2 regions of the Streptomyces sp. NPDC050625 genome follow, and region 1 is predicted to be linked to the other one. Evidence: predicted binding sites of a transcription regulator. Region 1 holds the regulator's gene; the other holds the start of a gene.
What was found. Region 1 encodes HrcA, which represses chaperone genes, less so after heat shock. Its sites were predicted from a motif close to TTNGCACTCNGNNNNNCNGAGTGCNAA; they were not measured.
Positions count from the first base shown of each region.

Region 2: a site for HrcA is predicted at 1,546-1,572, ahead of groL (chaperonin GroEL). Genes of this name have one in related genera too.

Region 1 covers NZ_JBFAIQ010000003.1:131,982-136,392, reverse strand. Annotated here, with positions in the region: gene AB0I54_RS08150 (DUF3097 domain-containing protein) at 1-144, opposite strand, end outside; gene AB0I54_RS08145 (MBL fold metallo-hydrolase) at 179-901, opposite strand; gene hrcA (heat-inducible transcriptional repressor HrcA) at 1,067-2,083, shown strand; gene dnaJ (molecular chaperone DnaJ) at 2,084-3,220, shown strand; gene AB0I54_RS08130 (nitronate monooxygenase) at 3,423-4,411, shown strand, end outside.
Region 2 covers NZ_JBFAIQ010000011.1:199,042-203,452, reverse strand. Annotated here, with positions in the region: gene thrC (threonine synthase) at 1-448, shown strand, start outside; gene AB0I54_RS25140 (MoaD/ThiS family protein) at 445-720, shown strand; gene AB0I54_RS25135 (cold-shock protein) at 1,151-1,357, shown strand; gene groL (chaperonin GroEL) at 1,699-3,321, shown strand; gene AB0I54_RS25125 (Uma2 family endonuclease) at 3,349-3,657, opposite strand; gene AB0I54_RS25120 (DUF397 domain-containing protein) at 3,939-4,142, opposite strand; gene AB0I54_RS25115 (helix-turn-helix transcriptional regulator) at 4,126-4,411, opposite strand, start outside.

The sequences.
Region 1 (4,411 bases):
CACCGTGCCCGCCTCGCAGCGGATCACCGCGCCGCAGAAACCGGTGCCGGGCTCCTCCACCACCAGACCGGGGTCCGCCGGGACCTCCGGGACCGGCACGGGCTTCTTCCAGGGCGGGGTCAGGTCCGGCGAGTACTGGCGCATTCGGATGACGATAGGAGAACCGCCGTACCCCCGCTCACGACACGCCGAAACGCGCCGCCAGCTCGTCGCGCTGCCGTCGGACGAAGCCCGCGTCGACCACCGCTCCGTGACCGGGGACGTACAGCGCGTCCTCACCGCCGAGGGCGAGCAGCCGGTCGAGGGCCGCGGGCCACCGCGACGGTACGGCGTCGGGGCCGGCCTGGGGCTCGCCGGACTCCTCGACGAGGTCGCCGCAGAACACCACCTCGGGGTCGCCCGGAACCAGGACCGCGAGGTCATGGGCGGTGTGGCCCGGGCCGACGTTCGCCAGCAGCACCTGGCGGCCTCCGCCCAGGTCCAGCGTCCACTCGCCGGAGACCGGATGACGGGGCAGGACGAGGGCATCGGCCGCTTCCTCCGCCTCCCGGGCGGGCAGCCCGTTGCGGATCGCGTCCCGGCGGAGTTCCTCCCGCTCGTACGCGAACACCGCGTCCGTGCCGACCGCGGCGAACACCTCCGCGCCCGCGAACGCCGCCGCGCCGAAGACATGGTCGAAGTGGGGGTGGGTGAGCGCGAGATGGGTCACACGGTGACCGGCGAGCCGCTGCGCCCGCGCGCGCAACCACGCGCCCTCCCCGAGGCTCGACCCGGCGTCCACCACCAGCGCCGTACCCTCACCGAGAACCAGCCCCGCCGTGCAGTCCCAGCCAGGCAGCCGGCATCTGCCCACCCCGGCGGCCACCCGCTCCCACCCCAGCTCTTCCCAAGTCACCGTCATACGGCGACGCTATCCGTGACGGCCACCACGGGCGCGAAGGCGCATGACCGGCCTTGCCCGGGGCGTACCCCACCGCCGTACACTGGGCCGGGGAACTCTGGCACTCGGGCGAGCAGAGTGCCAGGCAGGGCGTCAAGATCACGACATTTCTGGAGGTGTGCGCGAATGCTGAGCGAACGCAGGCTCCAAGTGTTGCGCGCCATCGTCCAGGACTATGTCGGCACGGAGGAGCCGGTCGGCTCCAAGGCGCTGACCGAGCGGCACAACCTCGGTGTGTCCCCGGCCACCGTCCGCAATGACATGGCGGCCCTGGAGGACGAGGGCTTCATCGCCCAGCCGCACACCAGCGCGGGGCGGATCCCGACGGACAAGGGCTACCGGCTGTTCGTCGACAAACTCGCCGGCGTCAAGCCGATGAGCGCCCCCGAACGGCGGGCGATCCAGAACTTCCTCGACGGCGCCGTCGACCTGGACGACGTCGTGGCACGCACGGTCCGGCTGCTCGCCCAGCTCACCCGGCAGGTCGCCGTCGTGCAGTACCCCTCCCTGATCCGCTCGACCGTGCGGCACGTGGAGCTGCTGGCGCTCGCGCCCGCGCGGGTGATGCTCGTGCTGATCACGGACACCGGCCGGGTCGAGCAGCGGATGGTCGACTGCCCGGCACCCTTCGGGGAATCGTCCCTGGCGGATCTGCGGGCGCGGTTGAACAGCCGGGTCGCGGGCCGTCGTTTCACGGACGTGCCCCAGCTGGTCGAGGACCTGCCGGACGCCTTCGAGGTCGAGGACCGAGGCACGGTCTCGACGGTGCTCTCCACCCTGCTGGAGACGCTCGTCGAGGAGAACGAGGAGCGGCTGATGATCGGCGGCACCGCCAATCTGACCCGCTTCGGACATGACTTTCCCCTTACGATCAGGCCCGTCCTGGAGGCACTGGAGGAGCAGGTCGTGCTCCTCAAGCTCCTCGGCGAGGCCAAGGATCCGGGTGTGACCGTGCGCATCGGGCACGAGATCGCCCATGAGGGACTCAACTCCACGTCCGTCGTGTCGGTCGGTTACGGTTCGGGCGGCGAGGCAGTCGCCAAGCTCGGCGTGGTCGGACCGACCCGCATGGATTACCCGGGAACGATGGGAGCGGTACGCGCAGTGGCACGTTACGTCGGACAGATCCTGGCGGAGTCGTAAGTGGCCACGGACTACTACGCCGTTCTCGGCGTGCGTCGCGACGCGTCGCAGGAAGAGATCAAGAAGGCCTTCCGCCGGCTCGCGCGCGAGCTGCACCCGGACGTGAACCCGGATCCGAAGACCCAGGAGCGGTTCAAGGAGATCAACGCCGCTTACGAGGTGCTGTCGGACCCGCAGAAGAAGCAGGTCTACGACCTCGGCGGCGACCCGCTCTCGCAGGCCGGCGGGGCCGGTGCGGGCGGCTTCGGGGCCGGTGGCTTCGGCAACTTCTCGGACATCATGGACGCGTTCTTCGGCACGGCGTCGCAGCGCGGGCCGCGCTCGCGTACGCGCCGGGGCCAGGACGCGATGATCCGTATCGAGGTCGAGCTGGACGAGGCGGCCTTCGGTACGACGAAGGACATCCAGGTCGACACGGCCGTCGTCTGCAACACCTGCAACGGCGAAGGCGCCGCGCCGGGCACCACCGCCCAGACGTGTGACATGTGCCGCGGCCGCGGTGAGGTGTCGCAGGTGACCCGGTCCTTCCTGGGCCAGGTCATGACGTCCCGCCCGTGCCCCCAGTGCCAGGGCTTCGGCACCGTGGTCCCCACCCCGTGCCCGGAGTGCGCCGGCGACGGCCGCGTGCGGTCCCGGCGCACGCTCACGGTCAAGATCCCGGCCGGTGTCGACAACGGCACGCGCATCCAGCTCGCCGGCGAGGGCGAGGTCGGCCCCGGCGGCGGTCCCGCCGGTGACCTGTACGTCGAGATCCACGAGCTGCCGCACGCCATGTTCCAGCGGCGCGGCGACGACCTGCACTGCACGGTCACGATCCCGATGACGGCGGCGGCGCTCGGCACCAAGGTCCCGCTGGAGACCCTGGACGGCCTCGAAGAGGTCGACATCCGCCCGGGCACCCAGTCCGGCCAGTCGATCCCGCTGCACGGCCGGGGCGTCACGCATCTGCGGGGCGGCGGCCGGGGCGACCTCGTGGTCCACGTCGAGGTCCAGACCCCGACCAAGCTGGACCCCGAGCAGGAGCGGGTGCTGCGCGAGCTGGCCAAGCTGCGCGGCGAGGAACGGCCCCAGGGCCAGTTCCAGCCGGGTCAGCAGGGGCTGTTCTCTCGGCTGAAGGATGCGTTCAACGGTCGCTGACCGGGCGGCCGGGGGTTCCGGGGGTTGGCCCCCGGGATGACACAGTCAGCCGGGTCAGCAGGGGTTGTTCTCGCGGCTGAAGGACGCCTTCAACGGTCGCTGACCGGGCAGCGTGCGGTCGCTGATCCGGCCGTATGCCAATGGCGTATGCCAAGGGAAGGCCGGATTCGGACTTGATCGGAGGACGTGACAACATGCCGTCATGTCCTCCGCACTGACCGATCTCTTCCCTCATCCGATCGTGCAGGCCCCCATGGCGGGCGGGGTCTCCGTCCCGCAGCTCGCGGCTGCCGTGTCCGATGCGGGCGGTCTTGGATTCCTCGCCGCCGGGTACAAGACCGCCGACGGCCTGTACCAGGAGATCAAGCAGCTGCGCGGACTCACCAACCGCCCCTTCGGCGTGAACCTCTTCATGCCGCATCCGGAATACGCCGACCCGTCGGCCGTGGAGGTCTACGCCCACCAGCTGGCCGGCGAGGCCGCCTGGTACGAGGTCGAGCTCGGCGACCCGGACAGCGGCCGCGACGACGGTTACGACGTCAAGCTCGCCGTGCTCCTCGACAACCCGGTGCCGGTGGTCTCCTTCCACTTCGGCGTCCCCACCAGCGAGGTGCTGGAGTCCTTCCGCCGCGCGGGCACACTCACCCTGGTCACCGCGACCACCGCCGAGGAGGCCCTCGCCGTGCAGCGGGCCGGCGCCGACGCGGTGATCGCGCAGGGCGTGGAGGCCGGCGGACACCAGGGCACCCACCGCGACATCCCGGAGAACGACTGCGCGGGCATCGGACTGCTCTCCCTCGTCGCGCAGATCCGCGAGACCGTGGACCTCCCGATCGTCGCGGCAGGCGGCATCATGCGCGGCAGTCAGATCGCCGCCGCCCTCGCGGCGGGCGCGAGCGCGGCCCAGCTCGGCACCGCGTTCCTCGCGACCCCCGAGTCCGGCGCGAACGCCCTGCACAAGCGGGCGCTGACCAACCCGCTCTTCGCCCGTACGGAGCTGACCCGCGCGTTCTCCGGCCGGCCGGCCCGCGCCCTGGTCAACCGCTTCATGCGCGAGCACGGACCGTACGCCCCCGCCGCCTACCCGGAGGTCCACCATCTGACCTCGCCGCTGCGCAAGGCGGCCGCCCAGGCCGGTGACGCGCAGGGCATGGCGCTGTGGGCGGGCCAGGGGCACAGGATGGCCCGGGA
Region 2 (4,411 bases), on a different contig from region 1:
GGACCGGCCCTACAAGATCTTCGGCGCCCAGGCCGAGGGCTGCTCGCCGGTGTCCGTGGCCTTCAAGGGCGGGCACGACGTGGTCCGCCCGCAGAAGCCGAACACCATCGCCAAGTCCCTGGCCATCGGCAACCCGGCCGACGGGCCGTACGTCCTCGACATCGCGCGCCGCACCGGCGGCGCGGTGGAGGATGTGACCGACGAGCAGGTCGTGGACGCCATCAAGCTGCTGGCGCGCACCGAGGGCATCTTCGCCGAGACGGCGGGCGGTGTGACGGTGGGCGTGACGCGGAAGCTCATCAAGGACGGCGTCCTCGACCCGACCAAGACCACCGTCGTCCTCAACACGGGCGACGGCCTCAAGACGCTTGACGCGGTGGCCGGCACGGGCCTGACCGCGACCATCCGCCCGAACCTTGACTCCTTCCGAGAGGCTGGCCTGGCATGAGTGTGACCGTCCGCATCCCCACCATCCTGCGCACCTACACGGGCGGCCAGGCCGAGGTGACGGCCGAGGGCGCGACCCTCGCCGAGGTCATCGAGAGCCTGGAGAAGAACCACACGGGGATCGCCGCCCGTGTCCTGGACGACCAGGGCAAGCTGCGCCGCTTCGTCAATGTGTACGTCAACGACGACGACGTCCGCTTCGAGCAGGGCCTTCAGACGGCGACCCCCGACGGCTCGGGTGTCTCCATCATCCCGGCGGTCGCCGGCGGCTGATCATTACCGTGGGTAACGGCAGTTACCGAGTGTTCATCTGATTGCCCCCTCCGTGAGAGAAGCGGAGGGGGCAATTCAGTGTGATTGAGCGCGGTACAGTTGGGGAACTCGCTCCCGATCTCCGGGTCGGAAGCCCTGGATTCATGCCGTAGGCCGACAAGAAGTAGCCAAAGTGTGTGGGCTTTCTGCGGCTTTTATACCTTTTGCAGGGCCCGACTTGCCCTGAATTCAGGCGAATTCTCGCCACATTCCGGACCGCGCACGTCCAGAATTCTCGTCCGATTGACCTGTTGCAGACGGCAGTTGGACAGATACATTCAGCCGCGGTCGACGCGTTCCGGCGCACGCCCCCAAGCCAATGGGGGGTGAGGTCTGACCCGGATCCGCGAGGTGTGGATCTGTGCAAGGGCCAGTAATAGGGGAGTTAGGCATGGCTCAGGGCACCGTCAAGTGGTTCAACGCGGAGAAGGGGTACGGCTTCATCGCGGTCGACGGTGGTGCGGATGTTTTCGTCCACTACAGCGCGATCCAGATGGACGGCTACCGCACCCTGGAAGAGGGACAGCGGGTCGACTTCGAGATCTCGCAGGGTCAGAAAGGCCCGCAGGCGGACATGGTCCGGCTGGCGACCAGCTGAAGCACGCGTCGACTGACACCGACGTTCTGTTCATCTTCGAAGGGCCCGTACCTCCCGGGGTACGGGCCCTTCGGTCTGCCCGCGACGCCCGTGCCGCCCGGCCCGCCCGGGCCCCGTGACGCCGCAGCCCACCTGCGTATCCTCCCGAGCCGCTTGCACTCGACAGGGGCGAGTGCTAATCATTGGCGTTAGCACTCTGAAGGTGAGAGTGACAAAAGAAGGACCGGGTCGGTGAGGCCGCGGAGCGGGTGGGGCAAGGAACCACCGGCCCGTGGGCCGTCCGTCGCGGGCGCGGGCGCGGTCCGAAGGAATCACCCCCAGTCCTGGAGGGACCACTTCACATGGCCAAGATCATCGCGTTCGACGAGGAGGCGCGGCGCGGCCTCGAGCGCGGCATGAACCAGCTCGCGGACGCCGTGAAGGTGACGCTCGGCCCCAAGGGCCGCAACGTCGTCCTCGAGAAGAAGTGGGGCGCCCCCACGATCACCAACGATGGTGTCTCCATCGCCAAGGAGATCGAGCTCGAGGACCCGTACGAGAAGATCGGCGCCGAGCTGGTCAAGGAAGTCGCCAAGAAGACGGACGACGTCGCCGGTGACGGTACGACCACCGCGACCGTGCTCGCCCAGGCCCTGGTCAAGGAGGGCCTGCGCAACGTAGCCGCCGGCGCCAACCCGATGGCCCTCAAGCGCGGTATCGAGAAGGCCGTCGAGGCCGTCTCCGCCGCCCTGCTGGAGCAGGCCAAGGACGTCGAGACCAAGGAGCAGATCGCCTCCACGGCCTCCATCTCCGCCGCCGACACCCAGATCGGCGAGCTCATCGCCGAGGCCATGGACAAGGTCGGCAAGGAAGGCGTCATCACCGTCGAGGAGTCCCAGACCTTTGGTCTGGAGCTGGAGCTCACCGAGGGTATGCGCTTCGACAAGGGCTACATCTCGGCGTACTTCGCCACCGACATGGAGCGGATGGAGGCGTCGCTCGACGACCCGTACATCCTCATCGCCAACTCCAAGATCGGCTCCGTCAAGGACCTGCTCCCGCTCCTGGAGAAGGTCATGCAGTCGGGCAAGCCGCTGCTGATCATCGCCGAGGACGTCGAGGGCGAGGCCCTGTCGACCCTGGTCGTCAACAAGATCCGCGGCACCTTCAAGTCCGTCGCCGTCAAGGCCCCGGGCTTCGGTGACCGCCGCAAGGCCATGCTCGGCGACATCGCCATCCTCACGGGCGGCGAGGTCATCTCCGAGGAGGTCGGCCTCAAGCTGGAGAACGCGACCCTGGACCTCCTGGGCCGCGCCCGCAAGGTCGTCATCACCAAGGACGAGACCACCATCGTCGACGGTGCCGGCTCCTCCGACCAGGTCAACGGCCGGGTCAACCAGATCCGCGCCGAGATCGAGAACAGCGACTCCGACTACGACCGCGAGAAGCTGCAGGAGCGCCTGGCGAAGCTCGCCGGCGGTGTCGCGGTCATCAAGGCCGGTGCCGCCACCGAGGTGGAGCTCAAGGAGCGCAAGCACCGCATCGAGGACGCCGTCCGCAACGCCAAGGCGGCCGTCGAGGAGGGCATCGTCGCCGGTGGTGGCGTGGCCCTGCTCCAGGCCTCCCAGGTGTTCGAGAAGCTGGAGCTGCAGGGTGACGAGGCGACCGGCGCCCAGGCCGTGAAGCTCGCGCTCGAGGCTCCGCTGAAGCAGATCGCCGTCAACGCCGGCCTCGAGGGCGGTGTCGTGGTGGAGAAGGTGCGCAACCTGACCCCGGGCCACGGCCTGAACGCCGCGACCGGCGAGTACGTCGACCTGGTCAAGGAAGGCATCATCGACCCGGCGAAGGTGACCCGTTCCGCGCTGCAGAACGCCGCCTCCATCGCCGCGCTGTTCCTCACCACCGAGGCCGTCATCGCCGACAAGCCGGAGAAGGCCGCCGCGGCCGCTCCGGGCGGCATGCCGGGCGGTGACATGGACTTCTGATCGACCGGTTCCGGTTGATCGCCTGTCCTACGGACCGAGGGCGGCTCTCCCAGCTTCTGGCTGGGGGTGCCGCCCTCGGGCGTTTCCAGTCGGCGCGACGGTGGCGCCCCAGGAGTGGGCCGGGGACTGTTGGTAGCGGCCGTCCTTGGGCTCGCTGTGTACGACGAGCGTGTTGTTGTCCCGGTCGATCAGCAGGTGGATGGGGATACCAGCTTCGGCGTAGCCGCGGACCTTGTCGATGCGGTCGCGTCGGTTGGTATCACGGGCCCCTTGCGGTAGGCGCCGACCTATGACGATGCTGGCCCGGCGTCCCGCCACGCAGCCCCCGCGCTCCATTGCCCACCATCCGCAAGCCGCTGAGCCAGCCCGGCGTGCTGGCGAGGCGCGGCCGCGCCCGCGAACCCCGGCCAGGCACGCAGCCGACGGTTGCCCGTGAACCCCGTCAAGCGGCCACCGTCTTTCCGGGCCACTCGCTTGCTTCTCACCCGTGCTGGAGCGGCCCTAGTCAAGGGTGGCCCGCAGGGCCATCGCCGAAGGCGACGCGGAGCGCCCTTTACTCGGGGCGTGGAAGCACGACACTGGCGAAGAAGCGGGCGGCCCCCACGGTCACTTGACGGCTAGGCGCGCTTCAGGTCCTCGACGAACGCCGACCATGCCTCGGCCCGGAACATGAGCTTCGGACCGAGGGGGGTCTTGGAGTCGCGGATGGGGATGAGCGTGGGGGAGTCGTGGGTGACTTCGAGGCAGTCGTTGCCGCCGGCGCTGTAGCTCGATTTGATCCATACGGCCGTGCCCAGGTCGTTGTCAAGGTTCTTCCTCATGGGCGTAATCCTGCGCCAACGCCTCGATCAGGGCCAGGGACTTCTCCTGCGATAGCGCGGAGGCCACGAGGAGGTCGTACACAAACCTCAGTTGGGCGACGGTAGCTGGGTCGTCCTCCATACGCCCGCTGCGCACCCCCTCGCAGTAGACCAGCGGAGGGGCGTCCGCGAACTCCATGAGCTTGAGGGAACCCTGCATCGCCGCATGCGCACCCACGTTGAACGGCAGCACCTGCATGATGATCCGGTTCCGGTGGGCCATACCGGCC